Actinopolymorpha cephalotaxi: one gene and its partner. The protein of the gene in region 1 interacts with the protein of each later gene in a pairwise test. Links are inferred from orthologs where the notes say so. Each region holds a gene or a part of one and is shown in the gene's direction. Other genes may lie near its edges. The genes, in order: dnaA and nadE.

What was found.
Region 2: the proteins of dnaA (region 1) and nadE interact in binary tests that used the Escherichia coli proteins (3 or more experiments, as listed by UniProt). The link is inferred for Actinopolymorpha cephalotaxi from one-to-one orthologs.

Annotation. Positions count from the first base shown.
Region 1 is NZ_JACBZA010000001.1:6,027,142-6,035,769, reverse strand. Bases 1,907-4,754 are described here. They hold dnaA (chromosomal replication initiator protein DnaA), read left to right. Parts: upstream 1,907-2,479; coding sequence 2,480-4,030; downstream 4,031-4,754. Other genes in these bases: dnaN (DNA polymerase III subunit beta), read left to right, coding at 4,545-4,754. Outside these bases: FHR37_RS26875 (Jag family protein), read right to left, coding at 1-37; membrane protein insertase YidC, read right to left, coding at 105-1,085; membrane protein insertion efficiency factor YidD, read right to left, coding at 1,098-1,349; rnpA (ribonuclease P protein component), read right to left, coding at 1,346-1,714; rpmH (50S ribosomal protein L34), read right to left, coding at 1,747-1,881; more of dnaN, read left to right, coding at 4,755-5,693; gnd (phosphogluconate dehydrogenase (NAD(+)-dependent, decarboxylating)), read left to right, coding at 5,826-6,734; DNA replication/repair protein RecF, read left to right, coding at 6,755-7,876; FHR37_RS26830 (DUF721 domain-containing protein), read left to right, coding at 7,857-8,609. UniProt on the Escherichia coli protein: Plays an essential in the initiation and regulation of chromosomal replication. Binds in an ATP-dependent fashion to the origin of replication (oriC) to initiate formation of the DNA replication initiation complex once per cell cycle.
Region 2 is NZ_JACBZA010000001.1:2,834,054-2,842,714, reverse strand. Bases 2,784-5,664 are described here. They hold nadE (ammonia-dependent NAD(+) synthetase), read left to right. Parts: upstream 2,784-3,743; coding sequence 3,744-4,586; downstream 4,587-5,664. Other genes in these bases: FHR37_RS12715 (glycosyl hydrolase), read left to right, coding at 5,248-5,664; FHR37_RS12720 (VOC family protein), read left to right, coding at 4,612-4,965; FHR37_RS12730 (GNAT family N-acetyltransferase), read left to right, coding at 3,167-3,664; FHR37_RS12735 (GNAT family N-acetyltransferase), read left to right, coding at 2,784-3,083. Outside these bases: FHR37_RS12750 (Gfo/Idh/MocA family protein), read left to right, coding at 1-443; FHR37_RS12745 (aminotransferase-like domain-containing protein), read right to left, coding at 504-1,892; membrane protein YczE, read left to right, coding at 1,954-2,655; more of FHR37_RS12735, read left to right, coding at 2,649-2,783; more of FHR37_RS12715, read left to right, coding at 5,665-7,584; FHR37_RS32430 (class I SAM-dependent DNA methyltransferase), read right to left, coding at 7,610-8,539. UniProt on the Escherichia coli protein: Catalyzes the ATP-dependent amidation of deamido-NAD to form NAD. Uses ammonia as a nitrogen source.

The DNA of each region.
Region 1 (8,628 bases):
CGCCACCTTCGACGAACGACGTAGCGCCTTCAGTCACGACTTCTCCTTCGTTCCCGCGCCGTCGGTGGCGCTTCACACTTCAGGGACGGCCATGCCGTCCGTCGTCAACGACCCTTCCGCTTGCTACGCGGCAGGCGCTGCGGTTGTACCCGCTTGACCGTCTCCGCGGCCTCCGCCTGCTGACCACCGGCGGCAGGGGCAGAGCCGTTCGGCGTCTCCTTGGCCGTCTCCTTGGCGCCACCCGGCAGGATCGCACCAAGACCGGAGCGAAGTCCCGTCTTCTTGGTCTTACGCGCCTGGTAGGCGTCGAAGGCAGGCGTACCCGGCGCCGGATTACGGCGAATCACCCAGAACTGCTGTCCCATCGTCCAGAGGTTCGTGGTGAACCAGTAGATGAGGACACCGACCGGGAAGTTGACGCCGCCGACCGCGAACACGAGCGGCAGAACGTAGAGCAGAAGCTTCTGTTGCTGGGCGAACTGGCCGGTCAGCGCCTCGGGCGGCATGTTCTTGCGCATCAGTTGGCGCTGGGTGGTGAACGTCGTGGCCGTCATCAGAAGGATGAGCACGATCGTCACGATCCGCACGGACAGGCTGGTCGAGCCGATGAACTTGTCCGAGATGTGCGCGCCGAAGATCGAGGCGTGGCGCAGGGAGTCGACCAACGTCTGGTTCAGACCCGAACCACGGACCATGCCGTTCGCCGCACCGTCGAGCACCCGGAACAACGCGATGAAGATCGGTGACTGCAACAGGATCGGCAGGCAGGAGGAGAACGGGTTGGTGCCGCTCTCCTTGTAGAGCTTCATGAGCTCCTGGCCCATCCGCTCCCGGTCGTGCCCGTACTTCTTCTGCAGCTCGCGCACCTTCGGCTGCAGCAGCGCCATGTTGCGGCTGGCCCGAATCTGCCGGACGAACAGCGGGATGAGCAGGATCCGGATGAAGACCACGAGGCCAACGATCGACAGAACCCACGTCCACCCCGAGTCCGGACCGAGGATCGGGGAGAAGACGGTGTAGAACGCTCGAATGATCCACGACACGACGTCGTAGAGCGGCGTAAGGATCGTGTCGTACCAACTCACGCTTCATGCACCTCAGGTGTGGGTGTGCGCGCCCACACCGGCGCGCGGTCGGGGTGGCGGGACCGGGTCGTACCCACCGGGGGTCCAGGGGTGGCACCGCGCCAGCCGGCGTATGGCAAGCCAGCTACCGCGCAGTGCCCCGTGTGTCTCCACTGCTTCCAGGGCATAGGCCGAACACGAAGGGTGATAGCGGCACACCTGGCCGTACAAGGGGCTCACCACCAGGCGATAACCCTTGAGAAGCAGGACAAGAACGACCTTCACCGCACACCCTCCGCCTCGGCCCGTCGCGCCCGTGTCAGGACGACATCGAGCGCCGCGTCGAGGTCACGTCCGAGCCGCTGGCCGGACGCCTCCGCTGCCGACGGTAACGCGCGGACGACGAGGAGGGTTCCTGGGGACAGTCCGGAGACCTGGTCTCGCAGCAGGTGCCGGAGACGTCGCCGCACGGTGTTGCGGACGACCGCGTTGCCCACGGCGCGGCTCACCACGAACCCGACCCTCGCGGGGGCAGAGTCCGTGGTGAGTGCGAGATGGACGACAAGCGTCGACCGGCCCGACCGTTGTCCGCGTCGGATGGCCGTCGCGAAGTCGGCCGGACGACGCATGCGGTGGCGGGCCGGGACCACGACATCGAGTGGGACCTGGGCGACCTCGGCCGTCAGACGGCGAGGCGCTGGCGGCCCTTGCGCCGCCGGGCAGAGAGGATGGCGCGGCCGGCTCGGGTCCGCATCCGCAGCCGGAAGCCGTGCGTCTTGTGCCGGCGCCGGTTGTTGGGCTGGAAGGTGCGCTTCACAGGGAGTCTCCTGGTCAGTGACGATGATCGCGGGCACCGTCAACTCGACGTCACCGTCCACCCGCGGCCCAGCACACGCACCGAGTGCGGTGTGGGGTCTGATCCGTGAGCATACGGCGAGCGCCGAAGAAGACAGCACCGTGACCGACTTACGGTACGGGTCAGCCGCTCGGCCGGTCAAACTGGGCTCTGCCCAACCGGGTCCAACCGGGTCCGCGCGGGCCCTGCTCGGTCGTGGCGACCGTCTCATGTTCGCCGGAACGCCCCGCGACCGGGGCACCCGGCGACTCCGTGTCACCGGCCGGGAACTACGGAGCACTCCCGTGCGCCGGTTTCGCCGGGAATGACCCGTAGCTTGTTGGCCGGATTGTGCGCTTGTTACCGTCCTTCACCCTTAGGGTCGTCCACAGTCGCTTTACACAGCCTGTGGAAGGATCTGTGGACGCCTGCGAGCGCCTGGGATTGTGGTCGACCGAAGTCCGTCCACAGCCGCCTCGAGAGTGGTAATCCACAGGACGTGGGCGCAAGACCGAAGGTATGTCGAGACGGGAGTGACCTAGTGGCCGGCGAACCTGACCCACTCAGCGCCACCTGGCGACTGGTCCGCGAAGGCCTCGACCAGGACCTGCCGGCCACGCACCGGGTGTGGCTCGCCCAGAGTCGCCCGGTCACCCTGCACGGCAACACCGCGATCATCGCCGTCCGCGACGACTTCACCCGCACCCAGCTCGAGACCAAGCTCCGTCCGCGACTCGAGGACGCTCTGTCCACGGCGCTCGGCCAGTCGGTCCGGCTGGCCGTCACCGTCGAGCCCTCGCTCTCCCTCGACGATCACGACGACCTCCACGACCCTGACGGCGCGGGGAACGCGGCCGCGGCCGACCGCGACGAGTACGACCAGGGGCACGAGCGGGGCGGGGCGTCCGCCGGACCGCTCGCCCAGGGATCGCCCGGGATGTCCGGTTCGCCCGGCTCCCAGGGCTCGGGCGCGCCCGGCCAGGCCGGCGTACCCGACCTGCCTCGGTCCGGGCTGAACGGCGGCGTGAGCGGGACCGATGCCTTCACGCTGTCGTCCGCGCCCCCCGGTCAACCCGTACGCGCCGACAGTGAGCCGCCGCGGCTGAACCCGAAGTACCTCTTCGACACGTTCGTCATCGGCTCGTCCAACAGGTTCGCCCACGCGGCGGCGGTGGCGGTGTCGGAGGCGCCGGGGAAGGCGTACAACCCGCTGTTGATCTACGGCGACTCCGGGCTCGGCAAGACCCACCTGCTGCACGCGATCGGTCACTACGTCCGGAACCTCTTCGCGAACGCACGGATCCGCTACGTGTCCAGCGAGGAGTTCACCAACGACTTCATCAACTCGATCCGGGACGACAAGGCACCGACGTTCCAGCGCCGCTACCGCGACGTCGACGTGCTCCTGGTCGACGACATCCAGTTTCTGGAGAACAAGGAGCGCACCCAGGAGGAGTTCTTCCACACCTTCAACGCGCTCCACAACGCGAACAAGCAGATCGTGATCTCCTCCGACCGGCCGCCGAAGCGCCTGGAGACGCTGGAGGACCGGCTGCGCAACCGGTTCGAGTGGGGGCTGATCACCGACATCCAGCCGCCCGACCTGGAGACCCGGATCGCGATCCTGCGCAAGAAGGCGGCTCAGGAACGCCTCACCGCTCCGCCGGAGGTGCTGGAGTTCATCGCCAGCAAGATCCAGACCAACATCCGTGAACTTGAGGGTGCGCTGATCCGGGTGACGGCGTTCGCCAGCCTCAACCGGCAGGCCGTCGACCTCGCCCTGGCCGAGATCGTGCTGAAGGACCTCATCCCGACAGGTGGAGAGCCGGAGATCACCGCCGGCCAGATCATGGCGCAGACGTCGTCGTACTTCGGCCTGTCGATGGACGACCTGTGCGGGTCCAGCCGCAGCCGCGTCCTGGTGACGGCCCGGCAGATCGCGATGTACCTCTGCCGCGAGCTCACCGACCTGTCGCTGCCGAAGATCGGCCAGCAGTTCGGCGGACGGGACCACACCACGGTGATGCACGCGGACCGGAAGATCCGTCAGTTGATGGCGGAGCGCCGCAGCGTCTACAACCAGGTGACCGAGCTCACGAACCGCATCAAGCAACAGGCGCGGTCGTCCTGAACGTCGATACCGCGCCGGCCGCCGCACGCCGTTCGCGCAGTGCTCACACCCTGGGGACAACTCTGTGGATCAATCCCGACCTGGTCGGGGAAGAACTGTGGATCGGGTGGGACAGAACTCCGCGGTCCACCGGGCTCCCCCAGGTGCCCCCAACCGCGCCCACAGCCCCGGTGGACGCCCGCAAGCCCGCTGAGCAGCGCAAAGACGAGTTATCCCCAGTGTCCACCGCACCTACGACGAAGCTGAGCCTATTTACGTCTATGACAAGAACTCCACAATCCCCAACGGCCCCCTCCTGGGGACGACGTCACCAGGACCCCGATTTCCGGACCCCCACCACCGACCGGACAGGCACCTCGCCTCCTGACGCGGTACGACACCCCGCAGCCGATCCCGCTTCGGCGCGAGGGCCCGCGGCGCATCGGTCAGGTCGCCCCGCCACCACCGCCGACATGGTCGTCGGTGTAGCGTCGTGCTCCCAGTTGGCCGCTGTCCGTCGAGGAGGCGAGGAGCGGTGAAGTTCCGCGTAGACCGTGACGTCCTCGCCGATTCGGTGGCATGGGTGGCACGCAGCCTTCCGTCCAGGCCCTCGCTGCCCGTGCTCGCCGGCATGTTGGTCGAGGCCCGCGACGGCGAGTTGCTGCTGTCCGGCTTCGACTACGAGACATCCGCACGCGTCGGCGTACCGGCCGAGGTTTCCGCAGAGGGTTCGGCGCTGGTGTCCGGGCGACTGCTCGCGGACATCAGCCGGAGCCTGCCCGCGCAGCCGGTCGACCTCACCGCAGAGGGCGGCAAGGTCGTGGTGACCTGCCGCAGCGCGCGGTTCACCGTGCAGACCCTGCCGGTCGAGGACTACCCCGAGCTGCCGCAGATGCCGGCCGCCTCCGGCACGGTGAAGGGCGACGTGTTCGCCAACGCCGTCTCGCAGGTGGCCGTGGCCGCCGGCCGCGACGACATGCTGCCGGTCCTCACCGGTGTCCGGATCGAGATCGAGGGATCGTCGGTGACGCTCGCCGCGACCGACCGCTACCGCCTCGCGGTACGCGAGTTCACCTGGTCGCCGGAGCAGTCCGACCTGTCGGCCACCGCCCTGGTGCCGGCGAGAGTGCTCGCCGACACGGCCAAGGCGTTCGGCGCCGGATCGGACGTGACGATCGCGCTCGCCGCTCCCGGCACCGGCAGCGGCGAGGGGCTCGTGGGCTTCACCGGCACCACCGGTGGCTCCCAGCGCCGCACCACCACCCGGTTGCTGGACGGTGAGTTCCCGAAGTACCGCACGCTCTTCCCGCCCGAGCAGCAGACCGTCGCCCGGGTCGAGACCGGGGCGCTGGTCGAGTCGCTGAAGCGCGTCGCCCTGGTGGCCGAACGCAACACCCCGATCCGGCTGACGTTCGACGACGGGGTCGCCACGCTGGAGGCGGGCAGCAGCGACGAGGCGCAGGCGTCGGAGTCGATCGACGCGACCATCGAGGGTGAGGGGCTGACCATCGGGTTCAACCCGCAGTACCTCCTCGACGGCCTGGGCGCGATCGAGGCGCCGATCGCGCAGTTCGCGTTCACCCAGTCGACCCGTCCGGCCGTCCTCACCGGCCTGGCCGCCGCCGACGCCGAGCCGAACAGCGACTACCGCTACCTGCTGATGCCGGTACGACTGCAGAGCTGAGCCGACCGAGATCCGCACCAGCCGCACCAGCCATATCGGCCGACCAGCGGGCCGGCGCGGGAATGCCCCGACGCTGTTGGGGCAGCACACGGGAGGAACGGCGTACCGGCACACGAGAAGGGACTGGTTCTGATGGAGATCGGGCTCGTCGGCCTGGGCAAGATGGGCGCCAACATGCGGGAGCGCCTGCGTGCCGCCGACCACACGGTCGTGGGATACGACCGCAATCCCGAGGTCTCCGACGTGGACAGTCTCGAGGCGATGGTCGCCCAGATGTCGCGGCCGCGCGTGGTGTGGGTGATGGTGCCGGCGGGCGACGTGACCCGCTCGGTGATCGCCGAACTCGCCGCGCTCCTGGACGAGGGTGACGTCGTCGTCGACGGCGGCAACTCCCGCTGGACCGACGACGTGATCAGCGCCCAGAAGCTCGCCGAGCGCGGCATCGGGTTCGTCGACTGCGGGGTCTCCGGCGGTGTGTGGGGCCGCACCAACGGCTACGCGCTGATGTGCGGCGGCACGACGGAGGACGTGGCGAAGGTTCAGCCGGCCTTCGACGCGCTCAAGCCGGAGGGCGAGTTCGGCTTCGTCCACGCCGGTAAGGTCGGTGCCGGGCACTTCGCCAAGATGGTGCACAACGGCATCGAGTACGGCGTGATGCAGGCATACGCCGAGGGGTACGAGCTCCTCGAGGCCACCGACATCGTCGACAACGTCACCGACGTCTTCCGCTCCTGGCGCGAGGGCACCGTGATCCGGTCCTGGCTGCTCGACCTGCTGGTCTCGGCGCTGGAGGAGGACCAGGGCCTGGAGAAGATCCGGGGATACGCCGACGACTCCGGCGAGGGCCGGTGGACGGTCGAGGCCGCCATCGACAACGCCGTACCCATGCCGGCCATCGCCGCAGCGCTCTTCGCCCGCTTCGCCTCCCGCCAGGACGACTCCCCGGCGATGAAGGCGATCGCCGCGATGCGCAACCAGTTCGGCGGCCACGCGGTGCACCCGGACGCGCATTCGGTGCGTCCGGACACCGAGGCTCCCTGAGTCGATCCCGACACCCTGCCGTGTACGTCGCGCACCTCTCCCTCACCGACTTCCGCAACTACGCCACGGTCGAACTCGACCTCCAACCCGGAGTCACGGTGTTTCTGGGCCAGAACGGCCAGGGCAAGACCAATCTCGTGGAGGCGGTCGGCTACCTCGCGACTCTCGGATCGCACCGGGTGCCGCACGACGCGCCGTTGGTGCGCGCCGACGCCACCCGGGCGATCGTCCGCGGGGACGTCGTCCGCGACGCCCGGCACGCACTGATCGAGCTGGAGGTCACGCCCGGGCGCGCCAACCGGGCCCGGCTCAACCGGTCGCCGGTCTCCCGTCCGGGGGACGTTCTCGGCGTTCTCCGTACGGTCCTGTTCGCACCCGAGGACCTCGCTCTGGTGAAGGGTGACCCGGACACCAGGCGGCGGTTCCTGGACGAGCTGATGGTGGCTCGCGCGCCACGTCTTTCCGGCGTACGACAGGACTACGACCGGGTGCTGCGTCAGCGGAACACCCTGCTGAAGACGGCCGCGCAGGCGTCCTCCGGGGCACTGCGCACGCTGGACGCGTGGGACTCACACCTGGCCCGGCTCAGTGGGGAGCTGCTCGCGGCCCGGCTGGCCACGCTCGAGTTGCTGCGCCCGCTGGTGGCGAAGGCGTACGCCCACGTCTCGCCCACGCAGGAGGAGGTCCGGCTCGACTACCGCAGCTCCGCCGACCTCGGTGACCAGGTCACCGCCGCCGCGCTGGCCGACGACGTCACCGCCGCGCTGGCCGAACGCCGGGACGAGGAGGTACGCCGCGGCGTCTCCCTGGTCGGTCCGCACCGCGACGACGTGGTCCTCAGCCTCGGCGAGTTCCCGGCGAAGGGGTACGCCAGCCACGGCGAGTCGTGGTCGGTGGCGCTGGCGCTGCGGCTGGCGGCGTACGACCTGCTGTGCAGTGACGGCGGTGAGCCGGTGCTGATCCTGGACGACGTGTTCGCCGAACTCGACGCCGGACGCAGGCGCCGGCTGGCAGGTCTGGTGGCGGGCGCGGAACAGGTGCTGGTCACCGCCGCCGTGGCCGAGGACGTCCCGGAGCAGCTGGCCGGGGCGCGCTACGTCGTCGCGGACGGGAGGGTCGAACATGCCGACCGAGCCGCCTGACCTGCCAGAACGCGCCGCTCCGGCCGACCTGACCGGGCCTCTCGACGCTGCGGACTCTCTCGACTCCGTCGACTCCGCGGGTCCCGTCGACCCCGGTGACCCCGGTGACGGTGCCGACGGGGTCGACGGTGAAGCCCCGGATCCGGCCGGCCGGCGTACTGACGCTCAGGAGGGGCCCCGCTCACCCGACGACGGCGACGCGACCTGGAATCCCTCCGGCCTCGAACTGGCCCGGGCGGTCGCGGCCGCCCTGGCGCGCCCCGTGATCGGCGGCGGCCGCCGGGGCGGGCGGTCCGGCTCGGGTCGCGCCGGCGACCGGCGTTCCCGCGCTGGAAACACGACCCGGACCACCAGGTCCGGCGCCGGCCCCGACGACCGCGACCCGCAGGCGCTCGACTCCACCATCGGGAGGCTGGTCAACGAACGCGGCTGGACCACCGACGTGGCCGTCGCCGGGGCACTCGCCCGCTGGGACCACATCGTGGGGCCGGACGTCGCCGCCCACTGCCGGGCGGAGCGGTACGTCGACGCGGAGCTGACCGTCCGGGCCGACTCGACCGCCTGGGCGACCCAGGTGCGGTTGCTCGCTCCGAGCCTGGTGCGGCGGCTGAACGAGGAACTCGGTGACGGGACCGTCCGGCGGGTGGTCGTCCTCGGCCCGTCGGCGCCCAGCTGGCAGCGGGGTCTGCGCAGCGTCCGCGACGGACGGGGACCCCGGGACACCTACGGCTGAGACGCTGGGACATCGGGAC
Region 2 (8,661 bases), 3.2 Mb from region 1 along the record:
TGGGCAACCGGTCCAACATCACCACCCTGCCGCGGTACCAGGTGGCCGACTACGACCCGACGAAGAACGACGTCGAGGACATGGCCAACGCCCTGATCCGGTTCGAGAACGGCGCGTCGCTGATCATGGACACGTCGTTCTCGCTGCACGCGACGAGCGACTCGCTGAACGTCTCGGTGTACGGCGACAAGGGTGGCGCGGACCTCGAGCCCAAGCTGCAGATCGCCTCGGAGAAGCACGAGACGCTGCTGAAGGTGACGCCGCAGATCGGGTTCGAGTCCTTCGACCTCGACGACGGTTTCGGCAACGAGATCGAGAACTTCGTCGCCGCCTGCCTGGGCGAGGCCGAGAGCGTCGCGCCGGCGTGGCAGGGCGCGGAGATGATGAAGATCCTGGACGGCGTCTACACCTCCGCCGCCCAGGGCAAGGAAGTCCAGCTCTAGTCACGAGATCCACCTCTGTCGCCCCCGGCCGGGGTCAGCGCCTGGCCGGGGGCGACGGCGTCAGAGGTGCTCGCCGGCGACCTCGGCGAGGATTCCGGCCGCTCGGACGAGATCGTCGGAGTGCGCGGTGAACGGCAGCCGCAACCGGGCTCCCCAGCCGTGCCCTCCGGGCGAGAAGACGTGCCCGGTGGCCAGGAGAAGCCCTCGGCTGCCCGCCGCCCTCACCAGTTGCTCGGACTTCGGGGCAGGTAGGCGGCACCAGAGGTTGAGGCCGCCGTCGACCGGATCGATCCGCCAGGTCCGAAGGCGGGTGCGCAGCTCCCGGAGCAGCAGGTCATGGTTGTCGGCCACCCGCTTCCATCGCTGGTGCGGCAGGGGGCGAGCAAGCAGGTCCGCGGCCAGCACCTGAGCGTGCAGGGGTGCCCCGAGGTCCGCGCCGAGACGCTGGTGGGAGATCAGGTCGACCACCCGTCGCGGCGCTCGTACCCAGCCGATGCGCAGCCCTGCCCAGTGGGACTTGCTCATGGACCCGACGAGCACGGTGGTCACCCCCCGGGCGGTCAGGGGGGACGGCATCTCCAGCTCGCGCCAGTTGGTCGCCACCAACGTCTCGTCTACCACCAACGCGACGCCGCGCCGGCGCGCGGCGCGCAGCACGCGGGACCGCGCCTGCTCGCCCATCAGGCGCCCGGTGGGATTCTGGAACTCGGGAATGAGGAGCGCACAGGGAGCATCCGAATTCGTCAGGGCGTGCGCCATCGCGTGTCCGGCGTCGTCGTCCTCGGTGTCGACGGGCGACGAACGAGATCCGGCGAACGCGATGGTGCGGACCGTGTTCGGGTAGCAGGGGTTCTCGACCACGACGCGGCGGCCCGGGCCGGCCAGCGCCCGGACGGCGAGGTGCACGCCGTTGACCGCGCCGGTCGTCACCAGCACCTGATCCGGCGTGGTGGGCAGTCCCCGTGATGCGTAGTGAGCGCAGATCGCCTCGCGCAGTTCGGGGATGCCGGCGGTGTGGTAGCCGCCCGGCGTCAGCCGGGCGAGCGTCGACTCGGTGGCGTGTCTCATCGCCTCGCCGATGCCGTCCACCGGTGGCATCTGACTGGAGCGCAGGTCGAGCTGATCACCTTCCGGACCGCCGAGTCCGGGCTCGAGTGGCTCGAACGCCGAGGATCGGCGCCTGGGAGACCTCACCGTGCGGCCCGCCCCACGGCGAGCCGCCACGATGCCCTGCGCCTCCGCGAGGGCCAGACCTCGTACGACCGTCGTCCGGGACAGTCCCAGTGCCGTGGCCATGGCCCGTTCGGCGGGCAGCGTGGCGCCGGGTGTCAGCCGCCCCTCCGCCACCAGCAGGTTCAGCCGGTCGGCGAGCCAGACGTACGCCGGCATCCGCGAGGCGGGAACACCCAGCTGACGGACCAGGTGATCGAGGCTCACGGGGTTCTGCACCGGTCCACGACATCAGAATTGGCCCTCTGCGGCAAGTCCAATCCGCGGCACCCTCGAAGACGTGCACCTGAAGTTGGAGAATCTTGGACCCCGCGCCCAGCTCGGGCTCGACCGGCTGCCTCTGCGCCTGATGGTGCTGTTCGCCGGGCTGTGCGGCTACGGAGCCTCGCTGGCGCTGCTCATCCGGTCAGGACTGGGGGTGAGCCCGTGGGGCGTGCTCCAGGTCGCCATCGCCCGGACGGCGGGGCTCAGCGTCGGCACGGTTGTCGTCGTCGTGTCCTTCGCCGTACTCGCTCTCTGGTGGCCGCTGCGGCAGAAACCCGGCATCGGCACGCTCGCCAACTGCGTGTGCGTCGGGGTGGCGTGCGACGTCACCCTCGCCGTCGTGACCCGGCCCGGCGACCTGATTCTGCGAGCCGTTCTGCTGCCTGCGGGAATCCTCCTCAACGGACTCAGCAGCGCCCTCTACATCGGCTCACAGCTCGGTCCCGGGCCACGTGACGGACTGATGACCGGGCTGCACCGAGTGACCGGACGGCCCATCGGTCTGCTGCGACCGGGCATCGAGGTGGTCGTACTGGGGAGCGGATGGCTGCTCGGTGGTCCGGTAGGCATCGGTACAGCTCTCTACGCACTGTGCATCGGGCCCGTAGTCCAATGGGTACTGCCCAGGGTGCAGATCACCACCCAGCGGTACCCGATCACTGCGCCACCCGACCGAAGCGACCACCGGACCACCCCGACGAAAGGCCGCCCGTGCTGACCATCGGCAAACTCACTGATGCAGACCGGCCCGCATGGCAGGAGTTGTTCGTCGCCTACAACACCTTCTACGAGCACACCTTGCCGGACGAGGCGTACGACCGCGCCTGGGACGAGTTTCGCCGCGACACCGCGCTGCACGCACTGGGCGCGAAGCTCGACGGCCGGCTCGTCGGCATCACGCACTTCCTCGTCCATCCCAGTACCACCGCGGCGGACGTCTGCTACCTGCAGGACCTGTTCACCGCACCCGACGCTCGCGGGCAGGGCGTGGCCCGGGCGCTCATCCGCGAGGTGACCGTGTGGGCCGGGTCCCGGGGGTGCAGCCGGGTGTACTGGTCGACCCACGAGTCGAACGCGCGGGCGCGTCGCCTCTACGATCGGGTGGCTGTCAACCGCGGGTTTCTTCGTTACCAGATCGATCTGTGAGGGCCGTCCCGGCCGCGGTGAGCGGCGCCCCTGGCCGGGTTATTACCTGGCCAGGGCCGGCCGCGACGATGTTTACTTCGGTCATGCCCGAGTTGCAGCTGCTGCGCGCCGACCACGCGCCGGCGATCCTGTCCTTCGAGACGGTGAACCGGGCCTACTTCGCCGGCTTCATCTCCGACCGCGGCGACGACTACTTCGAGCACTTCGCCGACCGGCTCCGGGATCTGCTGACGGATCAGGACGCGGGAGCCGGGGCGTTCTACGTTCTCGTGGCCGAGGACGGGTCGGTCCTCGGCCGGTTCAACCTCGAGTTCACCGGGAACGGTGTCGCGAAGCTGGGTTACCGGGTCGCCGAGCACGCCGCCGGCCGTGGCGTGGCGACCGCGACGGTGCTCGACCTGTGCCGCGTCGCAGCCGCCGACCACGGGATCCGCGTCATCCGGGCCGCGGCGGCCGATGCCAACGCGGCATCGCAGAAGGTTCTCGCGAAGGCCGGTTTCGCGGAGGTCGGCCCGGCCGATCCGGCCGACATCGGCGGCAAGCAGGGCAGCTGGTACCAGCGCGACACCGTCGCCGGGTGAGTTCCCAGGAGGTCGGGGCGGCTCGGCAGCTGCCCGAGCGCTCGGACCTGGCCGACTCCCCGGCCGCTACATTGTGCGGGTGGCGAACCAACGTGATCAGATCCGTGCCGAGCTGGGCGTCCGGGCGACCATCGAGCCCAGGGCAGAGATCCGCCGGCGGATCGACTTCCTCAAGGACTACCTGCGGACGACCCCGGCCAGGGGATACGTGCTGGGGATCAGCGGCGGCCAGGACAGCACCCTCACCGGCCGGCTGTGCCAGCTGGCGGGTGAGGAGCTGCGGGCCGAGGGAGGCGACGCGACGTTCGTCGCGGTGCGGCTTCCCTACGGCACCCAGGCCGACGAGGACGACGCGCAGGTCGCACTGAAGTTCGTCCGGCCGGACCATTCGATCACCGTGAACGTCAAGCCCGGTGCGGATGCCGTGGCCGCGGAGTCCGCAGCAGGCCTGCGTGAACTGCTCGGCCCCGAGCCCGGGCTGCGGGACTTCGTTCGCGGCAACATCAAGGCCCGCGAGCGGATGGTGATCCAGTACTCCCTCGCCGGGCAGCTGAACCTCCTCGTCGTCGGCACCGACCACGCGGCCGAGGCGGTCACCGGCTTCTTCACGAAGTACGGCGACGGCGGGGTCGACCTCACCCCGCTGACGGGGCTGACCAAGCGCCAGGGCGCAGCACTCCTGCAGGAGCTGGGCGCCCCGGAGAGTGTGTGGCAGAAGGTGCCGACCGCGGACCTGGAGGACGACCGGCCGGCGCTGCCCGACGAGGTGGCCCTCGGTCTGACGTACGCCCAGATCGACGACTACCTGGAAGGTGCGGATGTCACCCCCGAGGTGGCGGCGCGGGTGGAGTCGGTCTACCTCGCGACCCGGCACAAGCGGACCGTCCCGGTCACCCCCCTCGACGACTGGTGGCGCGCCTGACCATAAGGCGGAAAGGGAGACACGGATGGCGTATCGATGGAGCGGGGTCACCGTCGACTGCCTGGACCCGCGGCGGGTGGCGCGGTTCTGGAGTGCGCTGCTCGGGCGGGAGGAAGGGCCGTCCGAGCCCGGCTGGGTCTATCTCGGTGGACGATCCGAGGACCTTCCCAGGCTGGTGTTCCAGCCCGTGTCCGAACCGAAGCGGGGCAAGACCCGAATCCACCTGGATGTCACCGTCGACGACATCGAGACCGGCATCTATCACGTGGTCTCACTCGGCGGATCCTTCACCGGGGAACGCCACGACTACGACGAGGGCGTCGTGGTCGTGATGGCCGACCCGGAAGGAAACGAGTTCTGCCTGTGTCAGTACCACTGATCGCGCTGGATCGAGGCGCTGCTGGACCGGTACGGCTTCTCGCCCCGGATGCACGAGCAAGAGCGGGTTGACGCACACGGACGGGGATCGGCGCCGCGATTCACCTCGGCACGCTGTGGGCGAACATCGATCGGCAGTACGGCTCCTTCGGCGACTTCCTCGCCACCGCGTACGACCTGACACCCGAACGGATCGCGGCCCTCGAAAACATCATGACCGGCCGCTGACCGCACCTGGTCAGGACGAGGCTTGGCCGACCGGTGCGACATAGGGTTGGACGCCATGCTGCTGGAGGAGTTGCGACAGGGTTTCGCCGATCCGCCGAGCGACGCACGGCCGATGCTGCGCTGGTGGTGGTTCGGGCCCGCGGTCGAGGAGTCGTCGCTGGACCGCCAGCTCGAGACAGTGGCGGCGGCCGGGTTCGGCGGTGTCGAGGTGGCGTACGTCTATCCGCTCGGGCCTGCCACGTGCGACTTCGGTTCACCGCGGTTCCACGAACACCTTCGCCATGCCGGGCTGCGCTGCCAGGAGCTGGGGCTGCGGTTCGACCTGACGCTGGGCAGCGGCTGGTCGTTCGGCGGCCCGCACGTCACGCCGGACCTCGCCGCCCGCCGGCTGCGCTGGGAGGTCCGCGAGCTGACGCCGGGTCCCTCGCGGGTGCCGGTGATGCCGGGCGACGAGCTCGTCGCGGCGTACGTGTTTCCCGGCTCGATCCACGACCGGTCCGGGGACTACACGCTTCTGGACACGGAGGACGTTCCGTCCGGCACCGGCCCCCGCACTCTGCTGGTCGCGACGTCCCGGCCCACCGGGCAGAACGTCAAGCGGGCGGCGGCCGGTGCGGAGGGACCGGTGCTCGACCACTACTCGGCCGCGGCGACCGAGGCCCACATCCGAAGCGTCGCCGCGCCCCTGCTGGACGCCGTCGCCCCCGCACCTGTCGGGTCGGTCTTCTGCGACAGCCTGGAGGTCTACAGCTCGGACTGGACACCGGAGGTGCTCGCGGAGTTCGGCAAACGGCGCGGCTACGACGCGCTGCACCTGCTTCCGCTGCTGCACTTCGACATCGGTGACTTCCGCGCCTTCCGCGCCGACTTCCTCCGCACGTTGTCCGAGCTCTACCAGGAGAACTTCGTCGCGGTCATCGGCGACTGGGCACGCGGACGAGGTGTGCCGTTCCGCATCCAGAGTTACGGAGTGCCGCCGGCCTCGGTCAGCAGCTTCCGGTACGCCGACGTGGCCGAGGGGGAGGGCTGGGGCTGGACCGGCCTGCCGCAGACGAGGTGGGCATCCTCGGCGGCGCACCTCTACGGCCGGAAGATCGTCTCCTCCGAGGTGTGGACGTGGGTGCACTCGCCGTCCTTTCGCGCCACCCCGCTGGACCTGCAGGCCGAGGCGCACGAGCACTTCCTGTGCGGGGTCAACCAGCTGGTCGGCCACGGTCTGCCGTACACCCCGGTGGACGCGCCCGGGCTCGGCTGGTTCTTCTACGCCGCCGGCGCGCTGGACGACCGGAACCCGTGGTGGGACGACGCGGCCCCCGAACTCACGGCGTACCTCCAGCGGCTGTGCTGGCTGCTGCGGCAGGGCGACCCGGTGGCGGACGTGCAGCTCCGCGTGCCGTTCGAGGACGTCTATCCCCAGCTCGACCTGTGGAAGGCCACGGCGGAGAAGCTCGGTGACGTCGTACGCCGGATTCGAACCGGAGGCTGGGACTTCGACCTGGTCGACGACGAGGCGATCGCCCAACTGGGGCTGGAGTCCGTGCTGACGCCGGCCGAGCTGGACGACCCGGCCGACCTGTCCGGCCTGCCCGAGCCGGACTTCGTGGTGGACTCCGACGCGATCGGCGTGACCCACCGGCAGCTCGGAGACGTCGACGTCTACTTCGTCGCCAACACCGCGAACACCCACCAGGTAACGACGTTCACGCCCCGCACCCGTCGTTCGTCGTACGAACTGTGGGACGCGAAGACCGGCAAGGTCACCTTGACAGGCAGCGGTCCCACGGTCGACCTCGCTCTGGACGCGTACGAAGCAACCGTGATCGTCGCCTTCGACGGGCCGGTCCCGGCACACACGTCCGGTGCCGAGGTCGGCCGGCGACCGCTCACCGGCTTCACCTTCGGCGGGGAGCCGGTCGAGCTGCCGCATCGCTGGGAGGACACGCGTGCCGGGCACTCCGGTCAGGGTGAGTACGAGACGCAACTCCACGTTGACTCGGTGACCGGCCGCCGGTTCTTCCTGGACTTCGGCGACCCGCGCCCGATCCGGGAGGACCGGCCGCGAACCCTGCGGTCGTTCCGGGCGCTGGTACGCCCACCGGTCGGTGAGGTGGTCCGCGTCGTCGTCAACGGCTCCGACGCCGGCGTGGTGTGGTCGGCGCCGTACCGCGTCGAACTCACCCACCTGCTGCGCGCCGGCGAGAACACGCTGCGGCTGGTCGTCAGCAACACCGCGGCGAACGCACTGACCGAGGAGACGGAGATCCACCGGCTCGCCGCCGACAGCGAGGGGCGGTACGGCCGCCGGTTCGCCATGCAGGAACTCGATCGGGCCGGCGACGACCTGCACTCCGGCCTGCTCACGACGCCGGTGCTGGTGGAGTGGTCGCGCTGAGTCCCGCCCGCGGGTGAGCGTCTGGTCAGCCGAGCTGGAAGTGCCACACGGCGACGGCCGGATGGTTCCAGGCGGCGCGGGTCGCGTCGGGGACGAGGCCGAGGAGGGACCAGGGCCAGTCCCGCCAGTCGCTGATGCCCTTGGTGGGCTCGGGATTCGGCTCCGGGGTCGCCTCGGGCAGCGGCTCCTCCGGTGCCGCCGGCCGCGGCCGTTCCTCGTACCGGCGTACGCGGAACCCGGTGGCCAGCGCGGCGCGCAGGAAGTCCGCCGTGGTGTGGCGATGGGTGGTGGCAAGCTGCGCTTGCCCGGCGGCTCCCACGGCCTTGACCACCGAGCCGAGGAGGACCAGGTCGTGGTGGACGTCGGAGACGACGAGATCGCCGCCCGGCCGGAGCACCCGGGCGAACTCGGCAAAGACCGGCACCAGGTCGGCGACGTGGGTCAACGCCAGTCCCGTCACCACCAGGTCGGCCGAGCCGTCGCTTACCGGCAGCCGGGCAAGGTCTCCTGCCAGTAACTCGGTGCCGGGGAGCCGCCGGCGGGCCCGGGCGAGCATGTCGGGTGAGCCGTCCACGCCGACGACGCGGTACCCGCGATCCACCAGCGGCGCGGACAACCGGCCTGTCCCGCACGCGGCGTCGACCGCGGTCCGCACCCCGGTCCCGACCGGCAGCGAGTCGAGGATCTCCTCCACCACGGGCTGGTCGAGGTCGAACAGCCCGTTGCCGGGGTCGTCGTAGCCGGCCGCCCACTGCTGGTAGGCCGTGCCGGTCGCGTCGCGTTCGACGAGTACGCCGGGATGGGCGGACAGGGTCTCGTCGTCGAGCAGCCGCCGGATCTCGGCCAGCCGAGCTGTCACGAACCGCTGGTCGAGGCCGTTGTCGCCGGCCCACGCGTGCAGGAGCGCGAGACCCTCGACGCCGAGCAGATACGCCAACGGTTGCTGATAGATCACCGGAGGACCCTAGGCCGGTCGCGGCGAATCAGCCACCGATTTCCGGACCCTGCAACCGGGGGATGGCCTGGGGCGTTTGACCGCCGGAAGGAGCCGCATGGGGACGGCTCCCGCGCTCCCGG